4 regions of the Desulfosporosinus sp. genome follow, and region 1 is predicted to be linked to each of the others. Evidence: riboswitches for the same ligand, from Rfam matches in the RefSeq annotation. Region 1 holds a riboswitch; each other region holds the start of a gene.
What was found. Region 1 has a riboswitch for cobalamin ahead of grdA (glycine/sarcosine/betaine reductase complex selenoprotein A). Riboswitches for the same ligand answer to the same signal wherever they lie in the genome.

Region 1 (5,295 bases):
TGATTCACTTTGTTTCCAAGTATAAGGTCACGGGCGAGTCCGATATAGGGTACACCTGAAGGAATATGTCCCTGGTTTGGCGCAAAACCGGGTACCCCAAAGCGGTGAATTTGCTCCTCGATTTCGGAACGATCTATTTCTCCCCTTAGAATACCTAGAGAAGCGATCATACTATAGTTCCTTTTGGCTATATCACCACACCCCGTTGGTTCGATAATTTCCGGATTCACAAGTTCTGCCGCATAACGATCCATATCTACAATTCTATATCCACCCTTTGTTAAAGGTTCAGCGATAAGAGAATGATAAACCTGTTGAGGCGAGTCACCGCAGCCAACGTTCATTCTACCAATCAGATCAGTACGTATGATAGGATTTATCCCATCATCTTTACTGATATGAAATGCAAATGCTCCCAGTATGTCTTCCAAGACGGGCATATTGTGTTCAAGGTGAATCTCCGCATTGAGCCCCAGTTTTGCGCTGCACCCTCCAGCTACTACAATTACATTTGTAAAGATACCCGACTGAACTAATGCTGCAGCTTGCATCAAGGCATGCACTGGAGCAGCACAAAATGCACGCGTATCGGCTCCACTAGCATTGGAACAGGAACAGGCTTCGGCGATAGACTTGGCAAAACTTCCGCCTCCCTTCTGTCGATTGTCTCCACAGGCTTCTTCGGAAGCTTCGATAATATAGTCTACATCCTGTGGCTTAAGCCCGGTCTTCGAAAGGAGAAGTTGAAGAGCTGCTACAGCGGAAGCCTTTGCCGTCAGGTTTTCCAATACCCTGGATGCAGTTAGAGTAGAATCCGACACGGTGGCCTTCCGGACACACCCGATAATTTGTCCTCCAAAGATCAGCGGCAGGGCTTCACGTGTTTCAATCATTTTATGAACTTCTTCATTAGAGAACGAATCATTCTGAGCCGTTTTTATTCCTTTAAGCATACATAAAGCAGGATGATAACGTAGTTTTTGTAAGATGGACTGCTTGAATCCTGCTTCCAGGCACACGAGTCCGTAAACATCAACCGCATTTAGCACGCCTAGAAACTCGTCCTCGGGAAAAATTTCACCTAACTTCCCTTGGCGCTTTCCTTCGGACAAAGCATTATTATACCAGGGTCGGGGAATATTTAATAAATCCTCAGGTAAAAGATTTCCGATAAACGCTTGATTCGGTGGATAACGGACTACACTATCAAAGCTTCGTAATTGATCCTTGATCGAATGACTTAGCTGTGAACCCTTTAAGGTTGCTTGCTGAAGAAGAAGTCCCGGTGTCTGAATTAACGTATAGCTCGTCCCTTTGATGACTGGATACTTCATTCGCTCACTTCCCATGGAAAAAATCGTTTACGTACGATTGAGACCTCTTCAATAATTCTTGAAATATCAAGGATCATTTCCATCATTTCCATATGTCGTAAATAGACTTGATGATCAATGAGTTCTTTGAGTTCGACGATATGATAAGCTTTAAGCCCTAACTGGGCTGTTGGAATCGGATCAATAAACATAAGGTTACCGCCTGCCACCGATTCAGCTGCGATGACTGCCATTTCAGGATCCGCACTGCCGAGTACAGCAATAAGTTCCTCACAGCCGTATTTCTGAGCAAGTTCTTGTATTTGAACCTGATTTTCTTGATCCATTGCTCCAGCCGATGTTCAAACGTAACAATGTGTCATCGCATAAATAACTTCCCCGCCAGCGCTAATGACACATTCCTCTAAAGATTGAGCCGGAATCCCATCCCTGTCGCCAATAACGACAACTTTTTTTCCTTTTAACATAAAACATTACTCCTTTAAACTTAGTGCGTTGGTAAAATTAAAATAGTCCTATGATCAAATTAGATTTGATCATAGGACTTTACCTTCATCCCCGACACAATAATAAGGCAGGTCTCCTGGCTAACGGGTCATTGCTAAATCACAAGGCCTTCCCAGCTTATGCCAGTGGCACTTAATAGCTCGCCGATTACAGTGGTGGGTCCGCTCCGTTTATAGCCTAAATAAGACTATTTTCGGATTCCCTATTCTCCCCTTATGGGCACCTTACTAAAATTATATTTGGATAAAGTTTATAATAATCTGAATAGGTTTTCAATAGGTTTTTGGAAATTATATTCCCGCAGGCAGCTGTCTTCCCGAAACTGTGTAATATCACGATTTTCCAGCTGTGAAACGCCCACCATTTTCATAAGCGTTCTTGCTATTAAAATTACTTGTCGCACAAGCTATACACATTGCAGGCTCTAAGTCATCAAACACTTGCTTGCCACACCAAGAACAAAACCGTCGTTTTCCTTGGTGCAAAAGAACTTTACCTGCTAGTAATCGATAAGATAAGGACTTTATCTCCATACTTAAAGCTTTAGAGCGGCATATACTGATACACCTTTGACAGCGAGCGCATTTTATTGGTTCATAAATCAATGTCAACTGTTCCTTAGTTTCTTTTTTCGTTAAAGCTCCTTGCGGACATATCCCTTCACATTCACCGCAATTTGTACAACTTTCGCTTACAGTTAATGCCGGTATTGGGAGTACCTCAGTCCCGGATTTTTGGGACTTCCAGGTTTCTCCCAAGAACTGCCGTGTCTTCGGAATAAGATACCTTTCGTTGGAAGTGATACCCGGTAACATTGCTTCCAATTTCTCACGACCGATGTCTCGCCATCCCTTTTTCTCGATCTGGTCTTGTACTGACATCGTATCCCTCATGGCCGATTCACAGTTCCCATCATCAGATGCAACTCTAATCCTTATTGGTGGATGATCTTTCCATGTATTATGAACTTCTTTAAAAATCTGCACACTCGTTTCACAAGCTTTTTTATCCGCACAATTTGCGCACACTCCGGTGTATATTATTAATTCCTTCTCCCGAGCATACAACATGAGACTCAGCCATAAATCCCTGTCGAAGATCCCTAGACAAGGAATTTCATGGCCCGCTGGGATTGCTTGTGGGCAATTTAAAACAACATTCTCTGAACGTTTAATATACTCGTACAGCTTATCGGAGTTGCGATAAAAAAATCCGCCGCTAGGACAAACAGCTATGCATATCCCACATTCTGTACAGCGTTTAGCATCAAGTTCACGGTATACGGAAATGGCATGATGAGGACAGGAGTCGATACATAACCGACAAAGATTTACAAATGCTTTTTTGGTATTGAGACAACAATCGTGATTATATACAATTTGACAATTATAAATCATTAAGACACCTCTTTTGTGCAAACCCTTATATTTTCCCAACTCAAGGTCTGTTCAGGAGCGTCGACGTCGAAGTGAAACTACATCAAGTCTACTGTGATAAAAAACAAAAGCACAGGCTGATTACTTGGCCTGCGCTATAAGTTGTATTTAAAAGAAATCTCTCTATTCCTTTAAAAGGCTTATTTCGCGGTGGTAGCGTAAGGCAATTTTTCAGTGACTGTATCGTCGTCAACTTTTGATCCTTTATGTTCAAGAATATTGAAGTTTTCTGCTATGAACAGATATGCTAAACAAGCTATTGATACTAAACCTAAGCTGACTATAACCTCTGTCCAAGCAGGGAAATAATGTCCACCGTATTGGTTGATATGTTTTCCCATTCCAGTAAACAGTACATCAAACCTGTTGAGAATGACTCCGGATACATTAAGTACTGCAAACCAGATCAGGCCTTTACGGGTACTGGACAAGGAACTGAATGCGATAATTATTGGTATTATTACGCCAAGAACCAGTTCGCTTAGGAACAAGATACTGGGTAAATCAAAGGCAAAAACATTAGCAAAGGTTCCTCTTACTACCATATCCGTGATCTTTAAGATCAAATACAAGATCATTGCTCCACCGGATATTCTAGCCAACCCTCTTAAGACAGAGATATCTATTTTATGATTTAATGCCTTCCCAGCTAGAGTACTTTCTATAATAATCATGCCTGCCCCGACAAAAAATGAGGATAACAGGAAGAACAGCGGCAGAAATGCCGACCACCAAAGGGGGTTCACTTTGCCTACAAATAGGTAGAACAACTGGCCCAATGATGATTGGTGCAGAGTTGGTAGGGTGATACCGATGATCAGCATTACAGGCATTGCTTTCTTAAGGTATTTGTGTGCCCCTTTAAATACTTTCTCTGTTGCTACTTCGCAGAATTCCAATACCTGAATCAATGTATAACATGAAATGCACCAGAAAACTTCAAACAATACGCTGGCATGTCCCCATGATACATAGGGTCTCCAGAAATTGTGCCATTGTCCTACCTCAATCAATAACCCGAGTACGACAACAATATAACCTAATAATGAAGTTAGCATTGCACTTCTTGCGATTGGATAAAACTTATCCCTGCGTAGTACGTATACGATAAGGGCTACTCCATATCCGCCTCCTGCCAGGGCTACCCCTAACAGTACGTCAAATGAAATCCATAGTCCCCATGGCCACTGGTCGTTTAGATTGGTTGTAGCTCCCAGGCCTAATACAAAACGCACCAAAATTACTGCTATGGCCACGGCAGCTATGCCCGTAAACACCCACCTCATGGGGGTCATTCTAAACTTCCATTTCACACTGCTCAATTTCTCCCCTGTTCGGTTTACAAAGGTAGTAACAAGTTCCATAAATTTCCCTCCATTCTGTTTTTTGATTTATTAATCTAGAGGTTCCTTGCCTTTATTGTTAAATATATACAATCCGGCTAAGATGGCCGCCCAGCCGACTCCTATAAATGGTGTAGCTTTCATATATCCATCTGTGTAAGAAGGCAACGGCTTGGTTGTTACATCCGTTCTAAATCTCATCTGTTCAAATGGCGTATCCGAGATATAAAGCCAGGAGGTACCCCCTGCTTCTTTCTCTCCAAATACTCTATCTACATAACCGTTTTCTTTGATTCTCTTTTTTGCCTCTGCCAATAATTGCTCTCTGTCTCCAAAGATAAGTGCTCCTGTCGGGCACACTGAGGTACACGCCGGTTCCATGTCATTGGCAACTCTTGTTGCGCACATCTGGCATTTCCGTACTCCAGGAATTGCTTTCTTCCATTCGTATCTCAGTATGTCAAATGGACATGCCATCATGCAGTAACGGCAACCTACACATAGACTCTGGTCATAAATGACCGGTCCTTGGGGAAGCTTCTGAAATGCCTTGGAGAAACATGATGATACACATGCAGGATCTTCACAGTGAAAACATTGGGTTTTGACATATCTCCATACTGATGAGCCGTCCTTCTGTAAGTCATAACGATTAATTGATGTCCATTCTTCAGG
Region 2 (5,295 bases), on a different contig from region 1:
CCAAGCTACCCAATCGTCTAATAGACTGGTTTCCAAATACAAAGTGTTACACAATCAAAAGGCGTTCTCCTTTCACTGTTAAGTGGAGTGAGAACGCTTGTTTTTTATTGTACAATTGTAGGACAGCCCTTTACTCTTCGTTCAGGGTAAACTTCCAGCCACAATAGAATTCTTCTGGATGGGGGTCGGGGGGACAAGCGATGCAGCTTGTCTTAATTCTTGAGTCGATGGTAGAAGCAAATAAGGAGTACTCGACTTCACCCACGGGCTTACAAGGATGGTCAGGCATATTCTTTCGCTTTCGAGCAGATTGGACTCGGCAATCTTTCATGTGGAAAATTAAGGTGTGATCATCAGGCCTTAAGCACTCTTGCACATTAATAAAGGCATAAAGTCTAAATTTAAGTGCTCTTTCTAAGGCGTCAAGCCCACCATCCTTAGGTAAACTCAAAAACTTCATGATGCGTTTAGCCTCTAAGACAGTGAAATTTCGCCAAGCCTCAATATCATGCTCGACTGCTTCGTCGAGCCCCCGCGCCTTCTCAATGGCTTGGAACCAAAGCCCATCGTGTGCTAACCAACGCACGGCAAAGTCCTCTAATAAAGCTAAAGCTTGGTCTCTGGTAAGATCTTCCTTAGAATTTAACATTTTTTTAGCTCCCTTCACTACATAACTAGTAGATGATTGAATATTTTATATATTAAGATAGTATTCTCTAGCTGATTGTAAATTCCTGCTACCAAAATAATAATAAGCCATCACCAAAAGAGGTGATGACTTAATGAGTAATTCATAAGCTAATGATTAAGATGGCACGGATTATTTATCTCCGGGCTCGTAAAAAGCACACTCAGCCTCACGATCCATTAGACTGGATGTAACACTTAATGTTTCAAGCTGACAGTGTCCATCCTCATTATGATTACATTGGGTTGCAGAACAAACAACATTGGTCATTACTATTCCACCTTTCTAAACGACATCAAGGCTATAGTTCCCGAATTATGGTTTTTAATACATATTCCCTGTCAGAATAGCGTATTTTAGGTGCTTTGAGAGAATATGAACTAACTTGCATGCCTTCGTTTTTCGCGCTATAATGTAGTATCTTGATTGTGCGGCTAGTTTCATAGATGATTATCGAAGTACTGGCGAATACTGGGCGTCGTGTGTTCGTTATGTTATTTCGCGTCTTTTTGTTGCTTTATTTTGGGCTTCGAAGAAACCACGGGGATCCCGTAGCTTTTTAGGCACAAGAGATATATATAATTGGAGGTGGATTTGATTGCCAAAAGAACATAAATTACAAATTATTCCCCTAGGTGGACTTGGTGAAATTGGAAAGAACATGACAGTAATTCGCTATGATAATCAAATGGTATTAGTTGATGCAGGATTAGCGTTTCCAGATGATGATATGCTCGGAATAGATATTGTCATACCTGACTACACATACTTGATTGAGCACAAAGAGATGCTATTAGGCATTTTACTCACCCACGGACACGAAGATCATATCGGTGCCCTTCCATATTTGTTGAGAGATTTGGATGTGCCCGTTTTCGGAACACGTTTAACCTTGGGAATCATACAATCCAAGATGAAAGAAAATAACTTAAATAACATTCAATCAACGGTTGTACAACCTCGCGATGTTATTAAGCTCGGAGTTTTTCGCATTGAATTTATTCGTGTCAACCACAGTATACCTGACTCAGTATCGATAGCTATCCATTCCCCGCTAGGTACGGTCGTTGTGACGGGGGACTTTAAACTGGATCATACGCCTGTTTCTGGCGAAATCCTCGACATCCACAAGTTCTCAGAACTTGGGGACAAAGGAGTTTTGTGTTTACTATCTGATAGCACGAATGTGGAAAGAGCTGGATTTACGCCGTCAGAAAGCCATGTTGGGGAGATGATTGATGAAGCATTTCGCAATGCTAAGGATCGTGTTATTCTCGCTAGCTTTGCATCCAACGTATATCGCCTCCAACAGGCTATCACTGCTGCCGTTAATACCAACCGCAAGGTAGCGGTTGTGGGACGAAGTATGGTGAACATCGTAGGAATTGCCGAGGAACTTGGATATCTAGATATTCCAGAGGGAACCCTGATGGATATAGATGAAATCATCGGCTTGCCTGGAAATCAAGCTTGTATTTTAACAACAGGAAGCCAAGGTGAACCGATGTCCGCCTTGACCCGAATGGCCAACCATGACCATCGACATGTAGCGATTCAACCAGGGGATACGGTCATCATTTCAGCCAGCCCAATACCAGGCAATGAAAAGTCTGTGGCAAAAACCGTGGATCAGTTATTTAAGCTCGGAGCAAACGTAATCTATGAATCGGCAGAGGGAATGCACGTATCGGGCCACGCGAGCCAAGAAGAGCAAAAGTTAATGTTAAGTATGGTCCGACCGCAATATTTTATGCCAGTCCATGGGGAGTATCGCATGTTGATCAAGCATGCTCAATTAGCTGAGCAGCTTGGAATCCCAAGAGAAAATATTTTTATTACTGAAAATGGCGGAGTCGTTGAGTTTACTCGTCATGGTGCAGCTTTAGGCAACAAGGTTATGGCAGGTAAGGTCTTGATTGATGGCTTAGGGATTGGTGATGTCGGGAATATTGTTTTACGAGATCGTAAACAACTCTCCCAAGATGGCATTCTAATCGTCGTAATGACTATAAGCCGCTCAAGTGGTGGAATAGTTGCAGGACCGGATGTTGTAACACGGGGCTTTGTATATGTTCGTGAATCGGAGTCAATGTTAGATGAAGCTAAACAAAAAATTCGGCAGACTATGGCACGATGCCGAGAAAATCGGATTACGGAATGGGCTGTCTTAAAAAACCAGATTCGTGATGTTTTAAGTAAACACTTTTACGAAAAAACACGGCGCAGACCTGTGATTCTGCCAATAATTCAAGAGGTTGAATAGTTAGCAAATTGAGAAAACTCTTGCTTGACTAGGGAGAGTTTTCGTGTTAAATTTATAAAAAGTGAATAGTTCGAGCAAGTTAATTTTTCTTTCAGAAAAATTAAACAGGGAAGCCGGTGTGAATCCGGCGCGGTCCCGCCACTGTAAATGGGGAGTTTATTGCCATATCCACTGAGGAAACTTGGGAAGGAGGCATAAACGAGGAACCTAAGCCAGGAGACCTGACTGCTCGCATGCTTTAACTCACGATGGATGGGTGGCAGGGTTTATATGTTAATTCAGCCCTCCATCTCATGGAGGGCTTTAACTATTTATCGTTTACATAATGGTTTCCTGAGGGAAACCGACCTGCGGGTAGAAGTCTTGTGCAAGCGGGATCTGCTTCAAAATGCGAGTGCTACTTGAAAGTGGAAGAGACCGTATAGTTCGAGGCAACCAGTACATTGCTGTCTTTAAAGTCGAGTAATGTGAGGTTGTCTCGTTATTTTTTAATCAGATTTAACTTATTGTCTGAGGTTTACAACATCAGAGGACAAAGTGTAAGAGTTGGGTCGCTATGAAAGGAGTTGTTACATAAATGAATTCTCATAGAATAAAAGCATTTGGGTTACTATTAGTTTATGTACTGGCAATCTATATCATCTTTCCGAAGGATGCTTATGCCATGCATATTATGGAGGGCTTTTTACCCTTCAACTGGGCAGCTTTTTGGTGGGTTGCTATGATCCCTTTTGTTATTGCTGGAGTACGATCAATCAAAAGGACCATTGCGCTCTATCCTAATCTAAAGATGTTACTTGGCCTGGCTGGGGCGTTTGCCTTTGTGCTATCCGCCTTAAAGATTCCTTCAGTAACCGGTAGTTCTTCTCATCCGACTGGAGTCGGCCTGGGTTCTATCTTGTTTGGTCCTACAGCTATGACCGTATTAGGGATGATTGTGTTAACGTTTCAAGCTCTTTTGCTGGCTCATGGTGGGATAACAACCCTTGGCGCAAATACGTTTTCTATGGGGGTGGTTGGTCCTTTCGTTGCTTACGGTACTTATAGAGGCCTAAAGAAATTGGGAGCTCCCCAATGGCTTTCAATTTTTACTGCTGCTACTTTAGGAAATGTAATGACCTATGTTACAACCTCTATTCAATTAGGTTTAGCTTTCCCAGCTACGGGCGGGGTACTGGCATCAATACTTAAATTCTTGGGTGTTTTTGCCTTCACTCAGCTTCCTTTAGCTATCAGCGAAGGTTTGCTTACTGTCATGGTATTTAATATTCTCAATACCTATAGTCAAAAAGAGTTGCAGGTTTTAACTGCCTTTACAGGAAAGGCTATATCTACCGTAAAAGGGGGAATAAAAGCATGAAACCGTTGACTAAAAATATGATACTTTTATTTTTCGTTGTTCTACTGGCTTTTGCGCCGCTTTATATTGCGCGTGGTGCTGAATTTAGTGGTGCTGATACTCAAGCATCAGAGATGATCAGCACCCTCAACTCTAATTACTCGCCTTGGTTTGAGTCATTCTGGGAACCCCCAAGCGGAGAGGTTGAATCTTTTTTGTTTGCATTACAGGCTGCTCTCGGAAGTGGGTTTGTCTTTTATTATATTGGGTTTAAAAAAGGTAAAAATAGTATGGGCAAGAGGGATCAAACGTGATAGCTATCGATTCTTACGCATATAATAATCAGTTAAAAACAGTTCACCCCTCGGAAAAAAGTCTATTTGCAATAATGACCATGGTCATTTGTATAACATCTCCAACAATCCTTACCCCTCTGGTCATATTAGCATTAATGGCAGGAGGAATTATTGTTAAAGCGGGGATTCCAGCTCGGGTTTTTATCAAGCTTTTGCTGATTCCTCTCGCCTTTCTACTGATTAGTGTAGTCACAATCGTCGTTACGGTTTCGACGGATCCCTCAGGTCTTTGGCTTTACCAGAACCTGTACGGTTATACTATCGGAATACACTATCCCGACCTTGTCCAAGCAGTTCATCTCTTTCTCAAATCCTTAGGAGCGGTTTCTTGCCTTTACTTTCTAGCTCTTACGACTCCGATCACCGAACTAATAACAATCCTTCATAAGATCAAAGTTCCTTATATTATTACAGAATTAATGGTGCTTATCTATCGCTTTATCTTTGTCTTTATGGATACAGCCATCACCATACGCCGAGCTCAATCCTCCCGACTAGGGTATGTTTCGATGAAAAGTACCTATCGTTCGATAAGTCAGCTCTTCTCAGCGCTTATCGGCAAGATGTTCCTAAAATCACGAGATCTTTACGATTCAATGTCAGCGCGAGGATACACGGGAGAAATTAGGGTTCTGACCAAAAAATATCC
Region 3 (5,295 bases), on a different contig from region 1:
CAGTTCTTCAATGGAGTGTTCGACTAATAGAATAGTCAGGTCCTTTTTCCACCGTAAATCATCCAGTGTTGCGTAAATTTCTGATCGTCCGATCGGATCAAGCTCTGACGTTGGTTCGTCCAACACCAAGATTTCAGGTTCCATTACGAGGACTCCTGCTATCGCCAAGCGTTGTTTTTCACCACCTGAGAGTTCTTCGGTTAAACGATGATTATATCCCTTAAGACGGACTTTTTCTAAGGTTTGATTGACTATCTGTTTAATCTCCTCGAATGGTATTAAGAAATTTCGAGGGCCAAATGCCGTGTCTTCCTCAACCGTTCGGCCGATAATTTGAGTCTCTGGATCTTGTTGTACCAGCCCAAGAACCTTAGACAGGACCTGTACCTTGGTTTTCCCTACATTCTTACCAGCTACGCTTACCTGTCCAGTTAGATTCCCCTCCAGAAGTTGGGGAATGAGACCATTAAGGCATAAGCTAAAGGTCGTCTTCCCCGCTCCCGTTGATCCCATAATAAGTATGAATTTTCCTTTTTCTACGGTTAAGCTTATGTTTTTTAAACTTGGATCTATTGAATTTGGATAACAATACGTTAGTTCCTCGATTTCGATCATTGTTTGGATCTCCACGTTCACGGTTTTCACCTCATTGACTAAATAAGCCGACTTCCCTTAATTGCTTTATAGGCTATTGCTGAAATGATAACGTTCAGAGCTGCTCCTACGACGAGAAAAGGCATTAATCCCAGAACCCCACCCATCCCCATCATTGGCAACATGGCATAGGATGATGCGACCCCATTAAGGATAATTCCAACGATGACTGCAGGGATCAAACCGAGCTTCTCATTTACCCAACGATAAGCAATAGCCCATAAAGCCATTTGTAGAGCAATATACAAATGGATCGGAATCGTCATAGGAAATCCGATAACTGCAGCCGTCAGCAAGTGTCCAAAGGCAATGACGACCGCACCTGTAAGTCCGCCGAAGGCCAATGCACTGAAAAATCCAGGCGCTGAATCCATACCAATGGTTCCTACAGGACTTGGTATCTTAATGAGGGCTCCCACAGCACTTAAAGCAATAAAAATGGCCATAATCGATAGTCTTTTGACATTCCAAGCAGAGAGTTTTACGTCCTGGGTCTTTGTTTCCATAGTATTCATGACGATTCCTCCTTAAATTTTGAATAAGTTACCGACTTTAGTTAAAGGCAATCGAGGAGATTTAGTTAATACCTGATTCAAGACGCCCTCTGAAATCTCTGACTGGAACGAAGACCTAACAGAGAATATCAGACAGCTAGAAGGTCCAGCTGATTTATCCAAGTCGAGAGAACAAGTAGGTTCAATGTGTAAGCGGGTGTTTACACCGGCAGCAAGTAGTTCTGCTTCTCTACGAATTCCTCTTGAGCCAACAGGGATAATATCAAAGACTCCTGAAATTCCCAAGAGGCTTTGGATATGGTTAATTTGTACTATTTCAGGATCATCAGGATTCGTGATTTCCGGACCTACCTTCGGAAGTCCTAAACAAAAGATGTCATCACCTGGTTGAGCAGTACCTATGCGCAACTGATTCTTCTCGACTACTCCAACCACACTGATTCCAAGCCCTGTCTGCTGTGTGATCATGTTTTTTTCTGTGCTGATGGCCATAGGTAACTCCGACAAACCCGCGGAGTCTAACTCTTCTTTTACCCCCTCTAAAATCCTATCAGCTGTCGGATGAGGCTCATTGGAAATTGCTACTGTCATCATCTTTACTGCAGCTCCAGTTGAAAGGACTTCCATCAAAGTCACGCGTGTGGTTAACCTTCCAGTAATAATCCCTGATATCTTATAAGCATCTAAATCCTTCATACCAATGGCACCACAAGAATCACAGGAACCCACCAGATATTGTTCAGGATTTATCGAAACAACCTCAACATCCCGACCAAGATATCCCAATCATTTCACCTCCTTTCCTTTCCTGATAGGATATTCATAAACTTGTCAGCTCAACTTAAGGGACTTTGCGAAAAATACACAAAAAAGTTCACAGTCTAATCCACACGTTCAATTTAGCGATTGAAAATGAGGATTGACCATGAACTTTACCTTTATTCATGACATACTTACGTTACAGGCAGGTCTCCTGACTTAGATTCATCAACTTTATGCGCCTTCCCGGTTTCCCAGTGGCAGTGCATAAGCCTCCTCTTTACAGTGGTGGGTCCGTCTGGGATTCTCACCCAGTTCCCTATTCTCCCTCTAAAGGGCACCAGTAACAAATCAATATTTAATTAATTGTAGTTTAATACAAGAAGCATTAGATTACAAGATTTTATTTTTGACACTCAGTCTTATAGGAGCTAAATTGTCTGTACCAGTAATCTTGATGCTGTCTAATCCTAAATTCCAGCCATTTCTTTTAGTTTCAGCTCAATTGACTTATCCAAATATGGGATCTCGTAATTGTCGATAATTTCATTGACACGTTTTTCAGCTTGGTTAATCATTGGCAAAGATCCGTTTAATCTCCATTGATCATAAGTCTCTCGATTCGAGAGGGTCGGCGGCCAAAACTCTGTACGGAAATTTTGATACGTATGGTCTGCTGTTAGATATTGGCCCCCCGGACCCACTTCATCAATCAGTTGTACCGCTAAATCTTCAGTCTCGATCTTAGTTCCTCTCAGAAAACGACGTACTATACTGCAAATTTCATCATCCACAATAAATTTTTCCAGAGAGACGGACATATAAGATTCCAAGATACCTGCTGCATGGAGAACAAAGTCCACTCCGGCCATTCCTGCAACCTGAAGGTTCATCATACTTTCATAGGAAGCTTGAAGATCTAATGTTTTACTGTCGGTCACACATCCTCCTGCTCTGCAGGGCAAACCGTAGGAGTGGGCAATTTGTACTGCCGAAGCAATGATCCAGGCTCCCTCAGGCGCCCCGATACTTAAAGACCCGTTTCGCATCTCTGTAATTGACGATGCTGAGCCATAAATCACCGGAGTTCCCTCACGAATAGTTTGAGCAAGGGTAATTCCTGCGAGTACTTCAGCATTTTGCAAGGCCAGCGTACCCGCCAGAGTAGTCGGTGAGGTTGCTCCGGCCATGCCTAAGGACGCAATAATTACCGGTTGTCCCGCTTCTGCATAAGCTATCAGGGCCCCGACCATTCGTTCATCCAACATCAGAGGAGTGATTGTGTTAATCAGGCTTATCATAACGGGTTGTTTCGGAATGCCGTTATCACTTTCAAAAAGCGTTGCAGCCATCCTCAATGAATCTTTAGCATGTTTCTCTCCAGTCGCGCTGCCCATAAATGGTTTATCCGAGTTAACCATGCAAGCATACAACATAACGTTATGCCTGTCTTGCTCAGGAATATCACTGGGCTCTACAAGCACACCACCAGAGATACCCATATTAGAACTTGAGCCGGAAAGCTTAGCAAGTTTAATAAAATCAGCAAAGGTTGCCTTGCGTTTCAATCCTGAAGCTAAAGTAACATAGGGTGCTCCGTATCCCGGAGCAAAAACAGGATCTCCAGCACCAACTATAATGCTATTCTTAGGATTTCTGGCATAAATGCTGAACTGTCGGGGGGCTTTAGCTATAGCTTCTATGACCAGTTTAGGTGGGAAGTAGACTCGTTCTCCATCTACTTTAGCTCCGGCAGCTTGTAAAACTTCTCTAGCATAGGCATGATCAATATTAACTCCGGTACGTTCCAATATTTCCAGACTAGCTGCTTTTATTTTGTTAATTTCTTCAGGTACTAGTGTCAAAAGAGTTGGTTTTGTCAAAATCTTTCCCTCCCCTAAGCAATGCGATGGCTGACGTCTATTCGTATAACCCATAATGAAGGGCAGTTAATCCATGACTGGGATAACCAATGATAAAATTTAATTGAGAAACAAAGACCTCACACTTTTTTCGATGCAGGCCTTTGCTTCCCAAAGATTCAGTTCCCTCCAATGAAGGTATTTATTCTATTATCCTCTTGCTGCTTCCCTATTTGCTATAGGAGCATCCTTTGTTAAGTTTTTTTGGGGTGCAAATTCTTCGTTAAAAGACTTAAACATACAATAAATAATCCCACAAATTATCAGCATAAATGGAAAGGCCGACAAAATTGACGATGCCTTCAACGCGGCAATCCCGCCGGATGCTACCAATGCTGCTGTCACAGCTCCTACAATCATTCCCCAGAATACTCTTAATCCGGCATCCGGTTCAAGATCGCCACCGGAAGAGTACATTCCAATACAGAAGGTAGCAGAGTCAGCCGATGTAATAAAGAAAGTAGCAATTAAGGCTGTTGCCACTATGGCGAATACATGGCCGCCGGAGATATTACTTAATGTAATAAACAAAGCGCTGGTCATATCTTTGCTGACAGCCTCACCAATTCCCCCCGCTCCAAAGAGGTCAATATGAATAGCCGTTGAACCAAAAATTCCAAGCCACAGAATACTTAACATTACCGGGGCAATTAACACACCAAGAACGAATTCTCTTACAGTACGCCCTTTCGAAATTCTGGCAATAAATCCACCGACAAATGGGCCCCAAGATATCCACCAGGCCCAATAGAATACAGTCCAGCCTCCTACCCAATCGTAGCCGGCTTGCTTTGCATATACTCCATTAGGATCGGCATAAAAGCTTAACCAAGCAATATTTTGCAGATAATCACCGGTTGCTGATACAATGGAATTTAAAATATACAAGGTAGGACCGGCAACTAACAAGAATACCATCATAATTCCCATGAGGGACATGTTAATATTGCTTAGCCATAAAATTCCTCTTTTAATCCCTGTTACTGCTGAAATTATAAACAAGCATGTAACAATCCCAATGATCACAACTGTTATAGTATTATTTACAGATATACCGGCCAGATAATTTAATCCCCCGTTAATCTGCATAGCGCCAAAACCTAAAGAAGTTGCCACACCGGCGATAGAAGCTATGACCGCGAAGACGTCAATTGCTTTAGCCCATCCGCCATCCAAATTATTTCTTCCTAAAACCGGTTCAAAAATTGAACTGATTCTAGCCGGCAGACCTTTTCTAAATCCAGCATAAGCAAGGGCCATACCGGTTATCGCATATACCGACCAGGGATGCAGTCCCCAGTGAAAAATGGTTTGTCTTAAAGACCATTGAGCAGTCGCAACTGTATTCGGTTCTCCTACCGGAGGAGCAGCCAAATACGACATGGGTTCAGCAATGCTCCAGAAAATCAAACCAATCCCCATTGCGGCACTGAACAGCATAGCAA
Region 4 (5,295 bases), on a different contig from region 1:
GCCCCGGGTACGCTGGCTATCGACTATGGATATATATTCAGCTTTCATGATTGGAAGGAAGCGGACGCTTAACCCCACTAACATGGCAAAACGGTAAGGAATTTTGAATTTCATGAGCATCAGGGTAAACTCTTGTGCTGAAGAAGAGGTAAAGAATTGCATACTTGCAAAAACAATAATGCTGGCCTTGAGGATCCCGGTGATCGCTAGAGGTATAGCTTCACTGTATATTTTGAGGATTCCCCATTGGTAGATCAGAACACCCTCCCGACAAAAGACCAACTGTACGGTCAGTATCTGTAGTCCCAAAAGGAATAAAACCACGATCATTGCTTTATACCGCTTCAAGGAACCTGTTAAGATTAGCGAGGTCACAACCTCTACTAATAAAACCATACTTAACTGAAGGGCGGTCCCACTAATCAGTGAAAAATAAATCATTAAAACATACCAGGCCAGCTTAGTCCTGGGATCAAGCTTCGACAGTCCCATTTTGAACCTCCCGGAAAGAAATAATATTATGGAAATTCAAACCAATTGCTTTAAGGGTTTTGAGATATTCCTCGAGATCTCTTGTCAAAATATCTAGTTGAAGACGGTGATTATTCATGGCCACTATCCTGTTAGAGTATTCTTTTGCCATGGTCAGATCGTGAGTGATGAGTAGAATGGTTTTGCCACTTTTCGATAAATGAAAGAGTTTATCCATAATCATGTACCCTTGGGTTTCGTCAAGGCCTGAAGTCGGTTCGTCGGCGATAATGAATTCCGGATCACTGACGAGTATGGAGGCTAATGCTAAAAGCTGGCGCTGGCCGCGGCTTAAGCGATGAGGATGGAGCTTTTTATAGTCCAGCAGCCCCACAAATTTCAGGCACTCATCAATCTTTTGTTCTATTACTTCATTTTGTTCCCCCCTTAGCTTGAGTGAAAATCCAACTTCTTCTTCGACGGTACTTGCGAAAATTTGATAATCAGGGTTTTGAAACAGAAAGCCCGCCCGGAAACGGATCTCTGCCAGCTTTTCCTTATTCAGAGTCTGGTCAAACACTCTTATTTCACCTTTAGACGGCTTTAAGAGACCGATAAGCAGCTTAGCTAACGTTGATTTTCCCGAACCGTTTAATCCTATGATTGCTAAAAAGTCACCCTTTACTATTTCTAAATTAATATCTTCACAACCGGACAAATGGTCTTTGTACGTATAGGTGACATCAGTGACTTTAGCAATCAGTTCGTTGGACTTACCCTGAACCGTATGTAAGGATTTCAACCTTTCTTTTCGACTCTCGATTTGCTCCTTGTAATATGCCTCCGGCGAATACTGTTTAACGATTTCGCCTCCCTGAATATAAAAGACCCTGTTGGCATAGTTGAGGACTTCTTCAATTCGATCCATGACCAAAATAATGGTAAGGTTTTGAGTTTTATTCAACTGACCCAACCGCTTATAAAGCTCATCACGGCCCAGGGGATCAAGTTCAGCGGTGGGCTGGTCAAGAACTAAAATAGGAGCATTAAGGGCTAAAACACCCGCTAAAACGACTCGTTGGGCTTGCCCCCCTGAAAGAGAAGTAGTCTCCCTGTTTTCATACCCTGATAGACCCACAAATTCCAAGGTGTTTTTAACCCTCTGATCAATTTGTTCTATGGGAATTTCCAGATTGCCAAGGCCGAAAGCAACATCTTCGTAGACATCCAAACCAATAATTTGATTTTGGGGTTCTTGCATCATGTATCCAACATAGTCGGACATTCTATTGAGGTGCATATCCTTAATATCTTGCCCCATGATTGTGACTTTTCCGGTTAATTCTGCTTTATGGTAGTGAGGAATTGCGCCTGTAATGGAATGCAGCAAAACTGATTTACCAGAGGCTACACCACCTGTAATGACGATGAAATCTCCCCGATTTATTTCGAAATCAATGTTTTTAAGTGCGGGTTTATCTTCATTCGGAAAGACGAGTTTTTCGATGTTAACCTTCGCAATTGTCTCCATAGCAACTCCTAAATCAATGATTTTAGAAAACCTGGTGGTCTCAAAGCGGTAAAAGAACAAAAAAGTTCTAGCTTTAATAAGCTAGAACTTTACCTTTGTCCTTTTGCAATATTTCATAGGCAGGTTTCCTGACTTGTAGACTAGAATGTACGCCTTCCCAGTTTCCCAGTGGCAAATGTACATTTTTCAAACATCTACTTACAGTGGTGGGTCCGTCCAGGATTAGAACCTGGTTCCCTATTATCCCTAGCGGGCACCTATTAAATAATATATTTAATTGACTTCATGATAGAATAATTTAGATATTTTGTCAACAGGAGTTTATGAAAATTAACCCAGTTGTATTGAAAGTGCTAATCAAGCAGGAACCACTTCTTTCTTATTTTGACGGTACCAATGACGATGCTGGGAAATGGCCTTCATGAATTCTTTACTAAAAACACTCATATCTTCTGCATTACAAATAGTAACTACGCCCAGTTCTGTCACCAGCTGTGCCTGTGTGGCTGCACCAGCCATTGCCACTTCCTTTATAGCAGAAGCCCTTAGCAGGTTTACACCTTCATTAGCGGCTCCAATTGCTTTAGCGTGTTTAAAGGCTTCATTGACAAAGTGCAGTGAATCACCCTGTATCACTAAACTATCCACTGATTGTTGCCCTCCGGCTATATATACAGCATCATACTTGATAGAGCCAGTCGTCACATAGTTCTTTCCAACTTCTAATTGCAGTCCATCCGAGCTTGTAAGTATTCCTAAATTTTTACTTATGATTTCACACTGAATACCGTTGGCCTTCAGTGTCTGCATAACTTGAGTCAGCTCTGGATAATTAAATCCATTCTCCGCAAGTATGGCAACCTTACGGGTACGAGCATTCCTAATGGTATTCTCTTGGCTCACTGCCGGTGAAGATGCGGTCACTCCCGATCCGCTGGGAGTATTAGGCGGCTGTGCGCCTACACCTAAAGCAATCGCATTGGCTAATTGGGAGTTCACATTATTAAACATATCTACGACTCTCTGTTTGATATTCCTATCCATAACACTTCCAACTTCGAAGTGGAAAGCTTCAATGATATGCTCCTTTTCTGCAGCAGACATACTATTCCAAAAAAGAGTTGCTTGACTATAGTTATCCTTAAAACTTTCGCTGCGCTCTCGAACTTTATTCCCTTCGACTTTTTCCGTGTAATGGGCATAACCTCCCTCAGTCTCTGAGGCTGGCTTCGGGTAATTCCTATTAAGAGAATTGGGCGAGTAACTTGTCACTCCCCGGTCTATAGTCATACGATGAGAGCCATCTCGCTGATTATTATGTATAGGCGCAATAGTATGGTTAATAGGTATTTCGTGGAAGTTGGGACCGCCTAAACGAAGAAGTTGAGTATCCAGATAAGAGAAAAGACGTCCTTGTAATAAGGGATCATTGCTAAAATCTATTCCCGGAACTACATGACCCGGATGAAAAGCAACTTGCTCTGTCTCCGCAAAAAAATTATCCACGTTACGATTTAAGGTCATTTTTCCAATCAGTTTTACAGGTGTAATTTCCTCAGGCCAGATCTTCGTTGGATCCAGAATATCAAATGGGAAATTAAATTCTTCCTCTTCATTAAGCAACTGTACACCCAATTCATACTCAGGGAATTCGCCTGAGTCGATTGCATCCCAAAGATCACGCCGATGAAAATCCGGATCCTTTCCAGCTAACTTTTGGGCCTCATCCCAAACCAAAGAATGTACCCCCAGCAGAGGTTTCCAATGAAACTTAACAAAACGTGCCTTACCTTGATTATTGATAAATCTAAAGGTATTGACACCAAAACCCTCCATCATTCTGAAACTTCTAGGAATAGCCCTATCCGAGAGCAGCCACATGATCATATGAGCGGTTTCCGGCGTACTCACTACAAAATCCCAAAAGGTATCATGGGCTGCAGAAGCTTGAGGTATCTCATTATGCGGTTCAGGCTTAATAGCATGAACAACGTCGGGAAACTTAATGGCATCCTGAATAAAAAAAACAGGAATATTATTGGCAACCAGATCGTAGTTTCCTTCTTCAGTATAGAATTTTGTGGCAAACCCGCGAACATCCCGTACTGTATCTGCCGACCCTCTAGAACCAACCACTGTTGAAAAACGTACAAAGACGGGTGTTTTTTTGGATGGGTCTTGGAGAAACTTAGCTTTCGTAAACTCACCCATAGACTCATAGACCTGAAAGTAACCATGTGCACCAAACCCTCGGGCATGGACAACACGCTCTGGAATACGTTCATGATCAAAATGAGTTAACTTTTCTCTGAAGTGGAAATCTTCCAAAAGAGTTGGTCCTCGACTACCAGCTTTTAAGGAGTCATCAGTACTAGCTACATATAACCCTTGATTCGTTGTTAGTTTATTGTCATCGTGACTTACCTTGAAGACTTTTAACTGTTCTTCTTTGCTCTGTTCTCCAATAGCAGTTTTATTCCGCTGCAATAGATCCATTTTTTCCTCCTTTTGGGATACTTAATTGCATTCTTAAGCTTCAGATAGATTGATACTGTAAGACCAAAGCTTGTCTTTATTAGTATTTCTTAGATATATTTCCTTATACTTTAGATAACCTTTGCAAAATCGTTAATGAAATCCAAGTTTATAACCTTATAAGTTTTCAATCTGTTATTGAACTTACAACTAAGTTGAACATCGAGACTTCTGTTGTAGGAGTCTATCTTATGTAAGCAGAGTACGGCAATCCCACTTGTAGAAGAGGGATTAACATCATTGGATAAAGGATAATTGTTAGTCTTCGCATAACGGCTTAATTAGAATGGCATGCTGTAAAGATAGGATTAATCTCTATGGAGGAGGAACCAAATTAATGCAACAGAACCAACAAGCTCAACAAGCAGCTCAACTGGCTGAGCGAACAATTCAGAAAGCCTTACAATCGATTCAACAAGCAATACAGATAGCCGATCCTCAAGCTGTTCAACAAGCACAACAGCATATACAGCATGCTATCCAGCAGGCACAGCAAGCTCAAAATAGTTCTCTAAAAGATCAAAAACAACAATTTCAACTGGTTCTACAACAACTACAGCAAGCACTTCAACAGCTGGAACAAGCTAATCAATTGCAAAGCTAAGGAATACAGAGATAGACGCCTAGTGGAAGTACCCCTAGGCGTCTATCTCTGAGTTTTTATTGATCATTATTCAATAGTTCCCATTACCGGTAGAGCCGTCTGCCAGAACTGATTTTACAGCTTCTTCAATTTCTTTATACCCCGTACAACGGCA

Region 2: linked by a shared signal. The riboswitch ahead of HGJ98_RS18075 (energy-coupling factor ABC transporter permease) and the one ahead of grdA (glycine/sarcosine/betaine reductase complex selenoprotein A) in region 1 are both predicted to bind cobalamin.
Region 3: linked by a shared signal. The riboswitch ahead of HGJ98_RS01800 (alpha-ribazole kinase) and the one ahead of grdA (glycine/sarcosine/betaine reductase complex selenoprotein A) in region 1 are both predicted to bind cobalamin.
Region 4: linked by a shared signal. The riboswitch ahead of HGJ98_RS02190 (ABC transporter ATP-binding protein) and the one ahead of grdA (glycine/sarcosine/betaine reductase complex selenoprotein A) in region 1 are both predicted to bind cobalamin.

The regions. Positions count from the first base shown of each region.
Region 1 covers NZ_JABZFS010000059.1:36,913-42,207, reverse strand. The annotation lists gene grdC (glycine/sarcosine/betaine reductase complex component C subunit beta) at 1-1,334, opposite strand, end outside; gene grdA (glycine/sarcosine/betaine reductase complex selenoprotein A) at 1,331-1,801, opposite strand; cobalamin riboswitch at 1,890-2,083, opposite strand; gene HGJ98_RS12595 (4Fe-4S dicluster domain-containing protein) at 2,174-3,238, opposite strand; gene nrfD (NrfD/PsrC family molybdoenzyme membrane anchor subunit) at 3,418-4,641, opposite strand; gene HGJ98_RS12585 (4Fe-4S dicluster domain-containing protein) at 4,672-5,295, opposite strand, start outside.
Region 2 covers NZ_JABZFS010000076.1:266,404-271,698, forward strand. The annotation lists gene dapA (4-hydroxy-tetrahydrodipicolinate synthase) at 1-21, shown strand, start outside; gene HGJ98_RS18060 (DUF6125 family protein) at 131-649, opposite strand; gene HGJ98_RS18065 (DUF1540 domain-containing protein) at 821-958, opposite strand; gene HGJ98_RS18070 (ribonuclease J) at 1,287-2,951, shown strand; cobalamin riboswitch at 3,012-3,195, shown strand; gene HGJ98_RS18075 (energy-coupling factor ABC transporter permease) at 3,529-4,311, shown strand; gene HGJ98_RS18080 (energy-coupling factor ABC transporter substrate-binding protein) at 4,308-4,604, shown strand; gene cbiQ (cobalt ECF transporter T component CbiQ) at 4,601-5,295, shown strand, end outside.
Region 3 covers NZ_JABZFS010000010.1:23,559-28,853, forward strand. The annotation lists gene HGJ98_RS01790 (ABC transporter ATP-binding protein) at 1-636, opposite strand, end outside; gene HGJ98_RS01795 (ECF transporter S component) at 654-1,169, opposite strand; gene HGJ98_RS01800 (alpha-ribazole kinase) at 1,182-1,955, opposite strand; cobalamin riboswitch at 2,115-2,288, opposite strand; gene HGJ98_RS01805 (trimethylamine methyltransferase family protein) at 2,399-3,811, opposite strand; gene HGJ98_RS01810 (BCCT family transporter) at 4,001-5,295, opposite strand, start outside.
Region 4 covers NZ_JABZFS010000013.1:36,300-41,594, forward strand. The annotation lists gene HGJ98_RS02185 (energy-coupling factor transporter transmembrane protein EcfT) at 1-492, opposite strand, end outside; gene HGJ98_RS02190 (ABC transporter ATP-binding protein) at 473-2,002, opposite strand; cobalamin riboswitch at 2,103-2,278, opposite strand; gene HGJ98_RS02195 (catalase) at 2,360-4,498, opposite strand; gene HGJ98_RS02200 (hypothetical protein) at 4,875-5,141, shown strand; gene HGJ98_RS02205 ((2Fe-2S)-binding protein) at 5,212-5,295, opposite strand, start outside.